2 regions of the Massilia consociata genome follow, and region 1 is predicted to be linked to the other one. Evidence: riboswitches for the same ligand, from Rfam matches in the RefSeq annotation. Region 1 holds a riboswitch; the other holds the start of a gene.
What was found. Region 1 has a riboswitch for thiamine pyrophosphate ahead of ACFFJK_RS13315 (D-amino acid dehydrogenase). Riboswitches for the same ligand answer to the same signal wherever they lie in the genome.
Positions count from the first base shown of each region.

Region 2: linked by a shared signal. The riboswitch ahead of ACFFJK_RS00080 (TonB-dependent siderophore receptor) and the one ahead of ACFFJK_RS13315 (D-amino acid dehydrogenase) in region 1 are both predicted to bind thiamine pyrophosphate.

Region 1 is NZ_JBHLWP010000012.1:47,775-55,698, forward strand. It holds gene ACFFJK_RS13305 (hypothetical protein) at 1-726, shown strand, start outside; gene sbcB (exodeoxyribonuclease I) at 723-2,324, opposite strand; gene ACFFJK_RS13315 (D-amino acid dehydrogenase) at 3,032-4,288, opposite strand; TPP riboswitch at 4,482-4,588, opposite strand; gene ACFFJK_RS13320 (class I adenylate-forming enzyme family protein) at 4,975-6,513, shown strand; gene ACFFJK_RS13325 (MFS transporter) at 6,690-7,924, shown strand, end outside.
Region 2 is NZ_JBHLWP010000001.1:20,292-28,215, reverse strand. It holds gene ACFFJK_RS00095 (glutathione S-transferase) at 1-206, opposite strand, end outside; gene ACFFJK_RS00090 (DUF535 family protein) at 570-1,541, shown strand; gene ACFFJK_RS00085 (sensor histidine kinase) at 1,785-3,362, shown strand; TPP riboswitch at 3,451-3,560, shown strand; gene ACFFJK_RS00080 (TonB-dependent siderophore receptor) at 3,652-5,805, shown strand; gene ACFFJK_RS00075 (AAA family ATPase) at 5,802-6,353, opposite strand; gene pnuC (nicotinamide riboside transporter PnuC) at 6,350-6,943, opposite strand; gene ACFFJK_RS00065 (S46 family peptidase) at 7,032-7,924, opposite strand, start outside.

The DNA.
Region 1 (7,924 bases):
GACGAAGTCATCGCCGAGTTATTCGAATCCCTCGCCCTGGTTGGCGACGCCGGGCCGGGCTGCGTGCGCTACGCAACGGGCGTAGCTGTCCATGCGCCGGACGAGCTGACGCTGCACTACGGCGAGGCCATCCGCATGCGTGCGGTGGAAGCAGCGGGGCTCGATGCCTTCGACCCCAAGGTGCTGCGGCAAATGTTTTCGATTCGCGTACGTGCGAACGATGAGTTAAAGCAGTTTATCGACCGCGTCGGGATGGTGTACCGTTCGAGCGATGGGCTGCTGGCCGATCACTATCGCCTTGAGGCCAGCGACGACGGGCGACTCTATATCCGGTACCAGATGGTGGAGGGAAGCCGGTACGCGGGACGGTTTGACGTCGAGCGGCAAACGGCGCGCCTGGCGGGCATGCTGGCGGCGCGGCCCGATCTCGCCAGGACAGACGGCCGCAATGACGCGGCGCGGGAGCGAAACGCGAGAGTAGCAGTGCCCCGCGTCGGATGCGATGACGAACTGCAGCGGCAGCTGCGCATGCTCACGCCTGACGGCAGCAGCCTGAAGCTGCCGATCCAGGCGCTGAGCCGACTACCCGACATCATGCTGATAGTGCAGGAGGCCGGTGGCGTGTACCGGCCGCGCCGGCAGCAATTCGACTTTCCCGATAACACAGCGGCCGCCGACGTGCTCGCGCAACTGCTTGCCCGTTACGACGGCAACGCCGCTTGTTAGGCGCGACGCGCGATGGCGCGACGTCTTGGCGACATGCCACCGTCGCCAGCGCCGCCGAACATGTCCGGCTGCACCGCAAACGGAGAAACGGTTGCAAGTGCTGGCGCTGCGTCTGGCCGGGCCGGCGCAACGGTCTCGTACGGGTCGATTTCGGCAGCGATGCCGTTCGCGTGGGCCAGCACATCGTCCAATATTCGCAGCTTTCCCGGGTCGATGAGATCGCTCGACGCCACCAGGGCACGCCAGTAGCGCACAACGTCCTCCCGCACCATCGCGACCGTGCGGCTGCCGTCAGTGCCCATGATAAGCTTATCGAAGCGATGTTCTTCCCACTTGTCGAGCTCCCTTGGTGACAGCGCATCCGGATAGTGACGCGCCTTGTAGCGCAACCACAGCGTAGCGAGCCGAGGGTCGTCGAACTCCGGCCTGGCAGCGGAGAAGCCGCGCGGATCAAGGATGCGAAGCTGATCCAGCGTGCGGCGGTCGGTATTGCCTAGTAGGCCCGCGTACAACGCCACCTCGGCATCGGCCTCGCCGTCCAGGCTGTCACGGGCAAAGAGCACCTGCAACAACCTGTCTACGTCCACTGCCTGCAGCACGCGCGCCATCGTGGCGGCGTTTTCCATCGCTGCATCCACATCCAGGCCGAGTTCGGTCGCCCGCTGGCCTGATACGACGTCAAGGTTCGCGAACACCGCCGGCGACTGGTTCGCGGCAATGCTGTCGAGCGGCAGGCGCTGGAAACCTTCGGGCCGGTCCTTGACCCGCGTGAACAGGCGCTTGCGGGCGGTCTCCGCGTCCATATCAAGCAGCTCGCGCGGGTCGTGCGCCAGATCCCAGGCGACGACCTCGTTGCGGTTGATGGGATGCGCAGCGAGGGGAAACATGATGCGCAGGCCCGCGGTCGCGGCAGCGCCGTAGCCGACATGGATGAATGGCTGACGCCGCTCCAAGCCCATCTCCTGCATCGCCAGGTTCTTATTGCGCATTGCCAGACAGTGCGCGTACAGGTGCGGCTGGCGTTCCATGATGAGGCGCGCCAACCCGATAGTGGCGTACACGTCGGACAGCGCATCGTGCGCTGATTCATGCAGCAGCTGGTTTGCGCTACTTAAGCGTTCCAGGGCGAATGAGACCCTGCCATCGTCCTCGCGCGGCCATTCCATCGTCTCGGGCCGTAGCGCGTACGTGGCGCGTACCGCCATCATCACGTCCCATCGGCTGCAGTCGTTTTTCCACTCGCGCTCGTACGGGTCCACCAGGTTGCGCCACAGCATAAAGCGTGTGACCTCGTCGTCGAACGCGACCGAGTTGTAGCCGGCGCCGACCGTGCCGGGGGTACCAAGTTCCCGGCACACTTCGCGCACAAACTGCAGCTCTGGCAGGCCCACTTCGGCGCACACTTGCGGCGTGATGCCGGTGGCAAGGCAAGCGCCCGCATCGAACAGATGGTCGGGCGCCGGCTTGCAGTACAGCGTCGTCGGTTGTCCGACGATTTCCAGATTCATGTCGGTACGCACGCACGCGAACTGGGCCGGGCGTTCGCGGGCAGGGACCAGACCCGTGGTCTCATAGTCGAAAAACAGCATCGTATTCATACACGGCTTTGCGGAATCAGGTGCTTAATTTTGCTATATCGGTGTCAGGACCATGATTTCAAGCGGTGCTGTGTTCCTGTCAGGCGCTGACCACGCACTGCGTGGTCGCGGGCCACCGTGTTTTGGGCTCTATCGCATTGGGTGCTGGTCAATCAGGAAAACATGAGCAATTCACCAATCGGAGCTTGATCTCTGGTATGAATAGTCAACGGCTTTTTCATTGTCGAATGGAGCGGGTCCGTGCATGTCCGACTGGTGCTATGCGAGCAATTTCAATGGTATCGAACATGGTGCTGGGTAAGGGCGCTAGCGTTGAAGAGTGCCCATACCATCCCGAAGCTCGCTTCCAGTCATGACATCGGCGTGTGCCAAGCGGCTAATGCAGAGCGAAGGCAATGGCAAGGCTGGCGCAGGAAGGCCCTGGCGATCCACAGCCGCTTCTTTGTTTCCTGAAGAGTCCAGTCATAAACGCCCATCCATTCGGGAAATCAGCCGGCCGCAAATACAAAATACGTAACTAACCAACAGATAATTTCTACACACTGCACTACCTCGACGTTAACAACTACGAAAAAGCCAACACTGCATCACCAAGGCATCCAGAAGAAGCCCAGACTGCGCCGTTTACGGATGAATTGAGTCCTCCTGCACCAGGCATCCGAGGTTCAGCAGAAGGGTAATGGCTGCCGGCCGTACAGAATCCCGCCTCAGCCAGCGGCGGTCCTGCAGGCGACTTCAGGACGGCGGCCGGCGACGATATCGGCCAGTAGCCGGGCACTGCCGCAACTCATGGTCCAGCCGAGCGTGCCGTGTCCGGTATTCAGATAGAGGTTGGGATAACGCGTCCTTCCGATATACGGTACGTTCGACGGCGTAAGCGGTCGCAGGCCCGTCCAGTAGTTTGGGCGCGCATAGTCGCAGGCATCGGGGAAGAGCTCGCGGACCCGTCGCGTGATCGCTTCGCAACGTACCGTATTCAGGGCGCGCGAATAGCCGTTCAATTCACAGGTTCCGGCCACCCGCAAGCGTGATCCCAGCCGCGACAGCACGAGCTTGTAGCTGTCATCGGTCAGGGAAACGCTTGGGGCCGCGCTTGCGTCAGCGATGTCATAGGTCGCCGAATAGCCCTTGCCGGGATAGATCAGCAGCTTGACGCCCAGCGGTGCAAGCAACGGAGCGGAAAAACTGCCGAGTGCGACAACGAAGGCATCGGCGCGTATTACCCGATGCCTGCCTTCGCCATCGATGGCTTCCGCCCCGATCACCGTGCCCGCTTCGACCAGCAGGCGCGTTGCGCTCGTGTTGTAACAGAAGCGGATGCCGGCTGCCTCGCCTTCGGCAGCCAACCCCGACGTGAACTTGTAGACGTCGCCCGACTCATCACTGGGCGTAAAGTCACCGCCGACCAGTTTCTTGCGCATGGCAGCCAATGCAGGCTCGATCCGGATGAGCTCATCGGCATCGATCGTCCTGCGCGGGCAGCCGAGTTCCCGCATCTGTGCTGCCACGGCACATGCCTTGTCGAACTCGCGCTGATCGGTATAGAAGTGCAGGATGCCGCGCGCCAGGCTGTCGTATTCGATGCCGGTTTCCGCGCGCAGCGCCTGCAGGCTACGGCGGCCATATTCAGCGATGGCAAGAATCTGGCGCAAGTTTGCGTTGACGCGCGCGGGCCGGCATTCGCGCAGGAACTGCAGGCACCATTGCCATTGCAGCGGATCGGCGCGGAGGCGAAACAGCAGCGGCGCGTCTTCGCGGGTGAGGGAGCGCATTATCTTCAGTAATCCGGCAGGGTTGGCCCACGGCTGCGCATGCGACACCGAAATCTGGCATCCGTTTGCAAAGCTCGTCTCCAGCGCGGGCCCCGGCTGGCGTTCGAGCACCGTGACATCATGGCCTGCCTCACGCAGGTACCAGGCCGACGTCGTGCCGATGACGCCCGCTCCCAGCACGACGACGTTCATCGGCTTCGCGCCGCCCTGGCAGCACAAGCACGGGCAGGCGTGCCATCCGGTCGATCGGCTGGGGGAGGCGGGTGCCGGCGACCCTTGAGGGCAGATCGGCCGCGGTCTACACGGATGGGAGAGGTCATTGGATCCTTGTTGGCGTCTCGGTGACTGAGCAGGATCCAGCAAGGGGACGTACGGAGACGGCGCGCAGCCAGCATCGGTGCTTCCCTTCGCTGGCATTATCCAGATCAGGTTCAAAGGGTATGTCTCACCCACAGGTCGCCGTTGCGACATGCAGGACCCCCAGCTTTGCCTTGACAGGCAGGAATGATTTTAACTGCCTTGCCAGTGTCCGGCAATCCCGGTGTTTCACAGCTTGCAATCGGGCGCTCGCTCGCGGTCGTCAGTGGGGAAAAGTTAAGATGAGGATGGACTCGGACATATCCAGCGCCACTCAGCCTGACTATTTGTGGCCAATTGTTCGTCGCAAGACATTCTGCGCTGCCGTACAAAATTAATATTGCAAACACAGGGGGCCGCGCAGAGCAGGAAACCCGCTCACCAGCGGACCTTCCGACACTACAAGAAGACGCTATGGAGACCAAGATGACGCATGCCTATACCGGCTTGGGGCATACCGTTACGCGCACGGGGGCCGTCATGCCTCTGTTGCACGCGCAGCATGACGAAGGAGTCGATTGATGGATCGCTCGATCGCCCATGTACTCGAGCGTGCGGCCATCCAGCACGGTGAACATCTCGCTCTCGCGATCGGCTGCGACCGCTTTTCTTACAGGCAACTCAACGAGCTCGCGAACCGGTTTGCCAACGCGCTGGAGCGCGTCGGGGTCGCCCCGGGCCACCGTGTGAGCTTGTACGCACCGAATTCCTGGCAGTGGATTGTCAGCTACTACGCGGTCCTCAAGCTGGGGGCAGTCGTGAACCCGCTCAATGCGATGCTCACCGCCGAAGAAGCGAAGTATGCGATCGAAGACTGCGGCGCGTCGCTCGTCGTCGCCTCCGCCGACAACGCCCTCGCCCTTGTCGAGTCCGTCGGCAGTGCCACAAACCTGCAAGTCGTCAGCTTCGGTCCGGCCTTGCCCGGTGCGCTCGGCTTTGACGCCATGATCGACAGGGAAAGCGCGCATTTCACGATCCCGGCAATCAGTCCTGATGCACTTTCCACGATTGCGTACACGTCGGGCACCACGGGCCATCCGAAGGGCGCAATGCTGAGTCACAAGGCGGTGCTGCTTAACGCGGCCATGACTTCTGTCATGCATACCCGCCACGCCGGCGATGTGGTGGTGACTGCTCTGCCGTGTGCGCATGCCTACGGAAACATCGTGATGAACGCGACTTTCGCTTGCGGAGGCACCCTGGTCCTGCACCCGACATTCGCCGAACACGCAGTCCTGGAGTCGATCGAACAGTTCGGCGCGACCCTGTTCGAAGGTGTCCCCACGATGTACATGTCCCTGCTGGACGTCCCGCAACTCAAGAGGTACAAGCTCGGCAGCCTGCAACGCTGTACCGTCGGCGGGCAAACGATGCCGACAGCCAAGATCGAGCAGGTCGAGCAAGCGTTCGGGTGCCCGCTTATCGAGTTGTGGGGCATGACGGAACTCGCCGGGCCGGCGACGACGCAGACATTGTACGGCCCACGCAAGCGCGGATCGATCGGCATTCCGCTTCCGCATGTCCAGGCGCGCATCAACGTGATGCCCAACTGCTTCGCATCCACGCTGCATCCAGGAATCGGCGAATTGATGATCCGGGGTGGGCTGACGATGATGGGGTACTACAACAACGAGGACGCGACCGCAGAGGTACTCACCGAGGATGGCTGGTTGCGAACCGGCGATCTCGGTCACATGGATGAAGACGGATTCATCTTCCTGATCGATCGCGCGAAAGACCTCATCGTCACCGATGGATGCCATATCTATCCAGCCGAGATCGAGCGCGTCATCGCCGGGCACCCGGCGGTTGCCATGGTCGCGGTCGGAACGGTGAAGGACGCCGAAAAAGGGGAGCTCGCCAAGGCTTACATCGTCCTTGCCAAGGGCAGGACTGCGTCGGAAGCAGAAATCATCGCGTACTGCCAAGCTCGCCTCGCACGGGACCGGCTGCCGCGTCTCGTGCAGTTCATGGCAGACCTGCCGAAGACGAGCACGGGGAAGATCATGCGGCGCGCGCTTGAAGAGGCGGCGCGGCAGGAGCTGGCAGCCTCGCCCTGACAGCCCTGCGGTTCGGGCAAACGCCCGGGGATCTGCACCTTATACAACCGAACAATGGCCGGCTTCATGCCGCGCCAGGGGCGTGTTCGACCTTTTTCAGCCCACGCCTTTCGCATGTCGATTGCAACAACAAGCCACAAGCCGGCCGAAAGGCCGATTACAACCAGGAGACAAGCATGCGACACATCGACGTACACCAGCTCGCCGACGAGGCGAAGTTCAACAGTTTTCACTTGAAGGTCCTGGCATGGTGCGCGGTCATCATCATCTGCGACGGCTATGACCTGGCTGTCGCTGGGGTGGCCTTGCCATTGATCATGCAGGAGATGGGCGTCAACGCGCAGGACGCCGGATTCATGATGAGTTCCGCGCTGTTCGGCATGATGGTCGGCGCCATCTTTCTCGGCACGATCGCCGACCGTATCGGGCGGCGTCCCACCATTGCCATCTGCGTCGCGCTGTTCAGCGTGTTCACGGCCGCGTCCGGCCTCGTCGACGATCCCTATGCGTTCAGTGTGATGCGCTTCATTGCCGGCCTCGGGATCGGCGGCGTCATGCCGAACGTGGTCGCGCAGATGACGGAGTTCTCGCCCAAGCGCATCCGGGCCACGATGGTGACCTTGATGTTCAGCGGGTACGCCATCGGCGGCATGCTGGCGGCCGTCCTGGGGAAGGGCATGCTTGAAGCATACGGCTGGCAATCGGTCTTCCTGGCAGCTGGCGTGCCGGTACTCCTGGTGCCCTTCATCCTGAAGAGCTTGCCCGAGACGATGCCCTACCTGATCCGCAAGAACCGCGTCGCCGAACTGCAGCGTGTGCTCGAAAAGATGCAGCCTGCCTATCGCGCCACGCAGGGCGATACCTTCCATCTCCCGGTTGCCGGCGGGACGAAAGGCGCGTCGGTCGGCAGACTGTTCCAGAACGGAAGAGGTTTCAGCACGGTGATGTTCTGGACTATTTTCTTCATGTGTCTCTTCCAGGTCTACGCGCTCAGCTCGTGGCTGACCAAGCTGATGGCAAGTGCCGGATACAGCCTTGGATCGGCATTGACGTTCACCCTCGTGCTGAACTTCGGGGCGGTCGTGGGTGCAATCGGCGGTGGCTGGCTTGCGGATCGGTTCCAGATCAAACGCGTCATGGTTGTCATGTACCTGCTTGCAGCACTGTCGATTGCACTGCTCGGCTACAAAGTGCCGACCCCGGTGCTCTACCTGCTGGTGGGCATGGCTGGCGCTACCACGATCGGCACCCAGATCGTTACCTATGCCTACACCGGGCAGTTCTACCCGATCGACGCACGCTCGACCGGAATCGGCTTCGCATCCGGTGTCGGCCGCATGGGCGCCATCCTGGCGCCAATCGTGATCGGTACGCTGATCGGCATGTCCTTGCCGCTGCAAACCAACTTCCT
Region 2 (7,924 bases), on a different contig from region 1:
ACCTGCCCGATGGTGAGCTCGCCCGCGCGCAGAAAGGGCGGCGCGAACGAGGGATGGGCTTCGGTGTCGAGCGCGGACAGCAGCAGGTCCATCCCGCCCTCGCGGCGCGCGACGTCCACATACTCGGCCGCGGCTTCCTCGAGGGCCAGCCGGACGAATTCCCCACGGCCCTGGATACCGGGCCAGTAAAAAAGTTCATACACCATCTCGCTCCTCCCGTTCGCGTTCGGTCTGGCGCAATTATCAGTGATGAATCGGAAGCGTGTCGCCGCACAAACATGATAGTCTTGTAGTGCCTGCCGGGCGAAAACAATAAGTCACTATTATCCGAGAGAGAGACAACATGACCGCACCGTTCGCCGTTGCTTCCTTTTCCATTGCTTCTTTTTCCACTGCTTCCTTTTCTCTCCCACTCCTGCATCCGGGCAGTAGCTAGCATTCGGCACACTTGCGTGGCAGAATGAGGTTTCTGCTGCGCAATCTCGCCATGCTTCACATGGCGGGACTCGAAGATAAAGACAGTGGCGCCGCCGTGGCGCCAGGAACTTTACGCTGAATGGAGCGTTCTCATGATTGTCGCTCACCTGACCAAAAGTTGGCGTGCCCGCCGAGGCCAGTACACGTCCGCCTCGTGGATGCTCAGCATCGCGCGCAGCCTGCGCGTGCTGCGCTACTGGCGCGAGCACCAGGCCCTCTGCCGTCTCGACCTGGTGCGCCGCTTCGTCGCGGCGGCGCCCCACGACGACCTGTTCCACCACCTGAGCCACCGCAGCTACCTGTCCACCGACCTGAGCGCGCGCCAGCGGGTGCAATGCGTACTGTCGCACTACCGCTTCGAAGACGCCACCTTCGGCAATGCCTACCACCAGGCCGTCTATGGCGGCGGCGGCCTCACGCTGTGGCAACACCCGTCGCAGGACGAAAACGGCGAACACCTGTTCGTCATGCGCCTCGAGATGGCCACGCGCGGCGACGCCGAGGGCGACCTCACCCTGTCGCTGGTCGCCGACGGCAAGTACCTGCACCGCCTGTCCTACACCTGGGTGGATGGCCAGCTGGCCGGTGTCGACCTGCCGATCGTGCCGTTCGTCACCCGCAACCAGGGGCGCTGGACCGACTCCGGCGCGGCCTTCGACGCCTTCGAGGCAGCCTTCCCCAACAATTCGCCGAGCTTCTTCTGCTTCGCCGCCATGCAGGGCATCGCCCAGGCGCTGGGCATCGACCAGGTGGTGGCCATCAAGTGCACATCGCACATCGCCTACAACCCGCTCGACGTCAAGCACTTCGAGAACGCCTACGACGGCTTCTGGAAGATCCTGGGCGGAGTCGAGATGCCGGGCCGCAGCTACCTGATCCGCCTGCCCTTCTACCTCAAGCCGCTGGCCGACATGCCGTCCAAGCATCGCAAGCGCGCCGCCCAGCGCCGCGAGTTCTGGCGCGCCATCGGCGATTCCACCCGCACCACGATGCTGCGGCACATGGTGCCGGCAGCGAGCAGGCAGGCGCGCACCGTGGCCGAGCCGGCGACGGCCGAAGCCTGACCCACTGGCCGGCAGCGCGCACGGCACCTGCGCCTCTGGGCCATGGCTGCGCAAGCTGCGCCTGCTGCTGCGGGTGCCCCAATCTCTTGCGCGCCAGGAGGCCTGGCCGAGCATGGCAACCCCTCTCCTTGAATTGGACAGCGGGGTAGCGTACCAGCGCAGATTGGATGCTTGCGCATGCATTCGATTATGATGGCGAGCCATGCTCATCAGGTCTTACACTTCAGTCGAAAGCCGAACGCATTGAACTTCCCCTCCAGGTCCGCCCTGCCGCTGTTTACCGCTTGCGCCTGCGCCGTCATCGCGCTTGCCTGCCTGTCGGGCTGGGCATCCGGGATCGAGCATCTCACCTCGGTATTCCGGGGCTTTCCGGCCATGGTCCCCATGACTGCGGGAATGACCCTGCTGGCCTGCTGCGCGCTGGTCCTGCGCCAGTCAGGCGCCGGAAAACATGCCGGCTTGCTGCCGGCGCTGGCGCTCATGGCGGCAGCGCTCATGATCCTGCTGGCGTACGCCGTGCAGCCGCTCGGTTGGCTCCCGGACCTGATGGCAGGACGCGGCGGCTGGAGACTGTCGTCTCCGATCACGGCGGCGGCTTTCCTGGTACTCGGCGCCAGCCTGGGGGCGCTACCCTACCCGCGCCACGTGCATCGCTCGCAATGGCTTGCGCTGGGCGTGCTGTTCCTGGCGCTGCTGACGCTTGCAGGCTACCTGTTCCGGGACACCTTTCTTTATCACTCATTGCCGGGTACCGGCACCTCGATCCTGACGGTCGTGGCGCTCATCCTGCTTTCGATCGGCTCCCTGGCGACGCGTTTCTCCGAAGGCATCATGGCGGCTGTCACGGGTCACGCTCCCTCGGCCCAGATTGCACGGCGACTGCTCCTGGCGGCAATTATCCTGCCGGTCCTGCTGGGTACCATCATCTGGATTGCGTTGCACTTCGACGCGGTGGACATCGATACCGGGATTGCCCTGCTCGTCTGGGGGATCGCGGTGCTGATCATCGTCGTCACCTGGCATGGGGCCGTGCGCCTGAACCGTGCCGACGTGGCGCGCCGCGAGGCCGAGCGGGCGCTCGAGGACGCATTGGCCTCCTTGCGCGAGGCCGACGCCCACAAAGACCATTTCCTGGCGGTGCTCGGGCATGAGTTGCGCAACCCCCTGGCCCCGATCCGGGCCGCCGCCGACCTGCTGCGGCTCCCTTCGGGTGTCGATGCGTCACAGCAGCGCCGTACCGGCGACATCATTGCACGACAAGTGGAAGCCATGACCCATCTCGTCGACGACCTGCTCGACATGTCGCGCGTGCGGCAAGGCCTGATGACGACGGAGCGCGTCCCGGTCGACCTGTCCATGGTGGTCAACGACGCCCTGGAACAGGCCAGACCCGCGATCGCGCAGCGCCGCCACGGGCTGGCGACCGAGCTGCCCGACCGTCATCCGGTGGTGCTGGGTGACCACAAGCGGCTGGTGCAGGTCGTGGCGAACCTGTTGGCCAATGCGGCAAAATACACGCCCGAAGGCGGCCGCATCGTGCTGGCGCTGCACGCGGGGCCGCACCAGGCCCGGATCGAGGTCAGCGACAATGGTATCGGCATCGAAGCTGCGCTGCTGGAGCACGTGTTCGATTCGTTCGCCCAGGTGACGCGCAGCCCCGGCCGTACCGGGGGCGGCCTGGGTATCGGTCTTGCACTGGTCAAGAGCCTGGTCGAGCTGCATGGCGGCAGCGTGGCCGCACACAGCGCGGGACTGGGCCAGGGCAGCACGTTCCAGGTGACCCTTCCGCTCGTGCAACAAGACCCGGAGCGCAAGCCGTAAGTCCCTGCACAGGCGGGCTCGTCGCTGCATCGCCCCCGCACCCATCATTGCCACATTCACCACGTCCGTCCGGGACCGTGGTACACTGCCGCCTCGCTAGGGGTCCTGGTGCGCGCTTCACGCTGCGCTGCCGGGTGAGAGATACCCTCCGTACCTGATCTGGATAATGCCAGCGAAGGAAAGCGCAACGCAGTTCCCATTCTTGTTTGCCCTTCCCCCACGTTGGCTCCGGCTTTTATGAAAGCAGCGCGCCGCATCCGACACCGTGGCGCGCGAAGACGAGCAAACCATGACATTCAACCTGAAGCAATCCGTCCTTGCCTGCGCCATCCTGCAGGCCTTCTCCATCAGCGCATCGGCGCAACAGGCCGCACAGCCGGCTGCACAGCCAACCGCGGGCGTGGCCTCGGTCGTCGTCACCGGCAGCCGCTGGGTCGCCAGCGACCGCGCCAGCATCGGCGGCTTCACCGACGCGCCCCTGCTCGACACTCCGGCGGCGATCACCGCCATTACCCGCACCCAGATGCAGGACCTGTCGATCCGCAACGTGACCGACGCCGCGCGCTTCGACGCCTCGATCGGGGACGCGTACAACGCGATCGGCTATGCCGAGCAGTTCTCGATCCGCGGCTTCGCGCTGGACAACGCCAGCAGCTACCGCAAGGACGGCATCGTGATCCCGGCCGATGCGCAAATCCCGCTGGAGAACAAGGAACGGGTCGAGGTGCTGCGCGGCCTGGCCGGCCTGCAGGCGGGCGTCGCGGCGCCGGGCGGCATCATCAACTTCGCCACCAAGCGCCCGACCAATGCGCCGCTGCGCTCGGCGACCGTGGAGGTGAGCGAGCGCGGCACCGTGCACGGCGCGATCGACCTGGGCGGCCGCTTCGAGGACCGCCGCTTCGGCTACCGCATCAATGCCGCCGCGGAAGAGTTGAAGTCCTACGTGCGCGGCGCCGACGGCGAGCGCCAGTTCGCATCCTTCGCCTTCGACTGGCAGATCGCGCCAAGCGCCCTGCTGCAACTGGACCTCGACCACCAGCACAAGTCGCAGATCACCGCGCCGGGCTACCAGCTGCTGCGCAACGAGGCGCTGCCGACCGGCGTATCGCCGAAGACCCTGCTCAACAACCAGCTGTGGACCAAGCCGGTGGAAACCGACAGCAGCAACCTGGGCTTGCGCTTCGAGTACCGCATCAACCCGGAATGGAACGCGACCATCACCGCCAACAAGCACTGGTTCAAGCGCGACGACTACACCGCCTTCCCTTACGGCTGCAGCAACGAGGGCGAAGGATTCTATCCGGGCTACTGCTCGAACGGCGACTACGACGTCTATGACTACCAGAGCGTGGGCGAGCGCAAGACCCCGTGGGGTGTGCAGGCCATGCTGCAGGGCCGCTTCACTACCGGCGCGGTGCGCCACGCGCTCACCGTGGGCACGGCCGTCTCCGAGCGCCACGACAGCTTCGGCGAATACGTCTACGACTACGCCGGCTACAGCAACATCTGGAACAACCTGCTGGTCGACCCGGCGCCGGGCAGCCCGCGTACCGGCCCGGTGATGGAGCGCCGCAGCGACCGCGAGCACGCCCTGTTCGTGCAGGACGTCGCCACCCTGTCCGAGCAGCTGACGCTGCACGCCGGCCTGCGCTGGGTGAAGCTCAAGCGCCACGAACTGGCCGAGATCGACCAGCCGTGGGTGCATGCGAACGATTCCTTCGTGCTGCCGAGCGTGGCGCTGGTGTACAAGCCGGCGCGCGACTGGAGCGTCTACGGCTCGCTGAGCCACGGCCTGCAGCACGGCGGCATCGCCGAAATGGGCACGACCAACGAGAACGCCGCGCTGCCGCCGGGCCGCTCGAAGCAGGTGGAACTGGGCGTGAAAGGCATCGTCAACAATGCCGTGATGGTGTCGGCCGCCGCGTTCGACATCCGCCAGGGGCTGGAATACGTGAACGCCGCCAATGCCTTCGTGCGCGCCGGCGAGCAGCGCCACCGCGGCATCGAACTGGCGGCGCAGGGCAAGGTCAATGCAGACCTGAACTACAGCCTGTCGCTGATGGCGCTGGATGCGAAGCAGACCGGCACCGGCGACCCGGGCGTGGAAGGCAAGCGCGTCACCAACGTGCCGGAATTCCGCTCGACCGCGTGGGTGGAATATGCCGTGCCGGCCGTCGCCGGCCTGAAGGTGGATGCGATGTGGCAGTATTCGGGCAGCAAGGCCTTCGATCCGGAAAACCGTGCGATCGTGCCAGGCTACCACGTGGCCGGCCTGGGTGCGTCCTACGCCGTGCGGCTCGGCAATGTCAACACGACCCTCCGCGCCCGCGTGGACAACGTGTTCGACAAGTTCTATTGGCGCGACGTGACGCAGTCGCTGGGCGGCTACCTGCTGCCGGGCGCGCCGCGCACCTTCCGCGTGTCGGCCCAGTTCGACTTCTAAGGCTGGCCCAGCAGTGCCTCGACCTGCCGTACCCGGTACGGCAGGTCGCCTTCCAGCAGGACGTAGGGAATGCCCCTCGCGACCAGCGTCTCCACCAGCATCCGGTGCACCTCCTGGCGCACCTCTTCCGATTCGCGCTGCAGGCCGTCCGGTTCCCATGGGCTGTCGGGCGCCGTGACGAACGTCCAGGCGTAGTCGTGGCGGCTGTCCAGGCGCGCCAGCTGCGGGTCCACCCGGCCCCAGTACTGGCGGCTGTACAGGGCCGTCATCAGGGGCGTCGTGTCGCAGAACAGGAAGCGCCTTGCCTGCCCGGCCAGCGCGTCTTCGCGCGCCAGCTGGGTGCGGGCGATCGGGTACTGGTCGCTCTCGAACGGCACGCGGGCATGGGTGTCGACGAACTCGCGCAGGTATTCCGGTACCCACACGGTCTTGTAGTGCGCCGCCAGCGCCTCGGCCAGGGTGGACTTGCCGGACGATTCCGCACCGAGCAGCGCTACCCGCTGGACCGGCAGGCCCGGGTTCGGATCCGGCGCCCCGGCCGCGCTCATGCATCCCTCCGCGCAATGTTCGACCAGGCGCGCCAGCCCGTGTAGGCAAGCACCACGAACACCGCGTACAGCACCGCCGTCAGGATCAGGCCCTTGTAGACGTACAGGCCGACGTACAGCACATCCACCACGATCCAGATCAGCCAGTTCTCGACCTTCTTGCGGCCCAGCAGGAGCTGGCCCACCAGGCTGCCGGCGGTCAGGAAGCCGTCCGCATGCGGCACGTCGGTGTCGGTGAGACGGTCGAGGAATTGCGAGAGCAGCACGAAGCCGATCGCCCAGCCAGCGATGGCCCAGCCCCAGCCGCCACGCCTCAGACGCGTGACGACCAGCGGCTGGTTGCCGGCGCCGTGCAGCCACTGGTACCAGCCCCACACGGAGGCGGCGATGAACACGAACTGCAAGCCCATGTCGCCATACAGCTTGGCATCGAAGAACACGACGGCGTAGGTGCTTGAGGAAGCGATCGAGAACAGCCAGGCCCAGTGCTTCTGGCGGATATTGAGGACCACGGTGGTCGCCGCAAGCAGGAAGGAAACGAGTTCCAGCGGCGTGGTCGTGAGTCCGGCGAGGGTCAGGGTATCGTTCATGCGGTGCAATAAGAAGACGCCGGATGGTAACAGCAAAAAGGCCCCGGCGGTGGCGTACCGCCGGGGCCTCGTCAGCTCGCCTGCCCGATCACTTCTTCGGATACTTGATCGTCATTTCCTTCAGCAGGTTGTGCGCGCCGTCCACTTCCTTCATCACCCACAGCATGTAGCGGATGTCGACGTGGATCGCGCGCGTGATGGCGCTGTCGAAGTACCAGTCCTTGGTGATCGATTCATAGGTCGAATCGAAGTTCAGGCCCACCAGCTCGCCGCGCTTGTTCATCACGGCCGAACCGGAATTGCCGCCGGTGGTATCGGCGCTCGACAGGAAGTTGACTGGCACGCTGCCCAGCACCGGGTCCTTGAACACGCCGTAGCGCTTGCCCTTGATGGCATCGAGCAGCGGGGCCGGAGCGATGAACGGATCCTTGTTGGTCGCCTTCTCGACGATGCCCTCGACCGTCGTAAACGGGCCCTTCACCAGGCCGTCGCGCGGCGAGTACGGCGACACGGTGCCATAGGTCACGCGCAGCGTCGAGTTGGCGTCCGGGTAGACCGGCTTGCCCTGCGATTTCTTCCATGCGATCACGGCCGACATGTACTGCGGGATCACGCGTTCCAGGTTGCCGTCGATGTCGTTGCGGCGGTTTTCCAGCGCCATGCCGGTGTCGTGCAGGCGCACGGCCAGCTGGATGAACGGATCGTTCGACTTGCGGAAGGCCTCGGGATCCTTGCCGATCCAGGCCAGGCGCTTGGCGGTTTCTTCCAGTTCGGTCGCCTTGTACATGGCCGGCAGCGCGTTGGCGGCCGGCAGCAGCGCGTCCAGGCCCTGCGGGCGCAGCTTGGCGTCGATGCGGGCATAGCGCGCCAGCGCGGCGCCCCAGCGTGCTTCGTCGACCTGCGGCACGAAGGATTGCTCGAGGCGGGTCAGGCGCGCCTTGATGAAGGACAGGTCGCGTTCCTGATAGCCGGCTTCGCGCT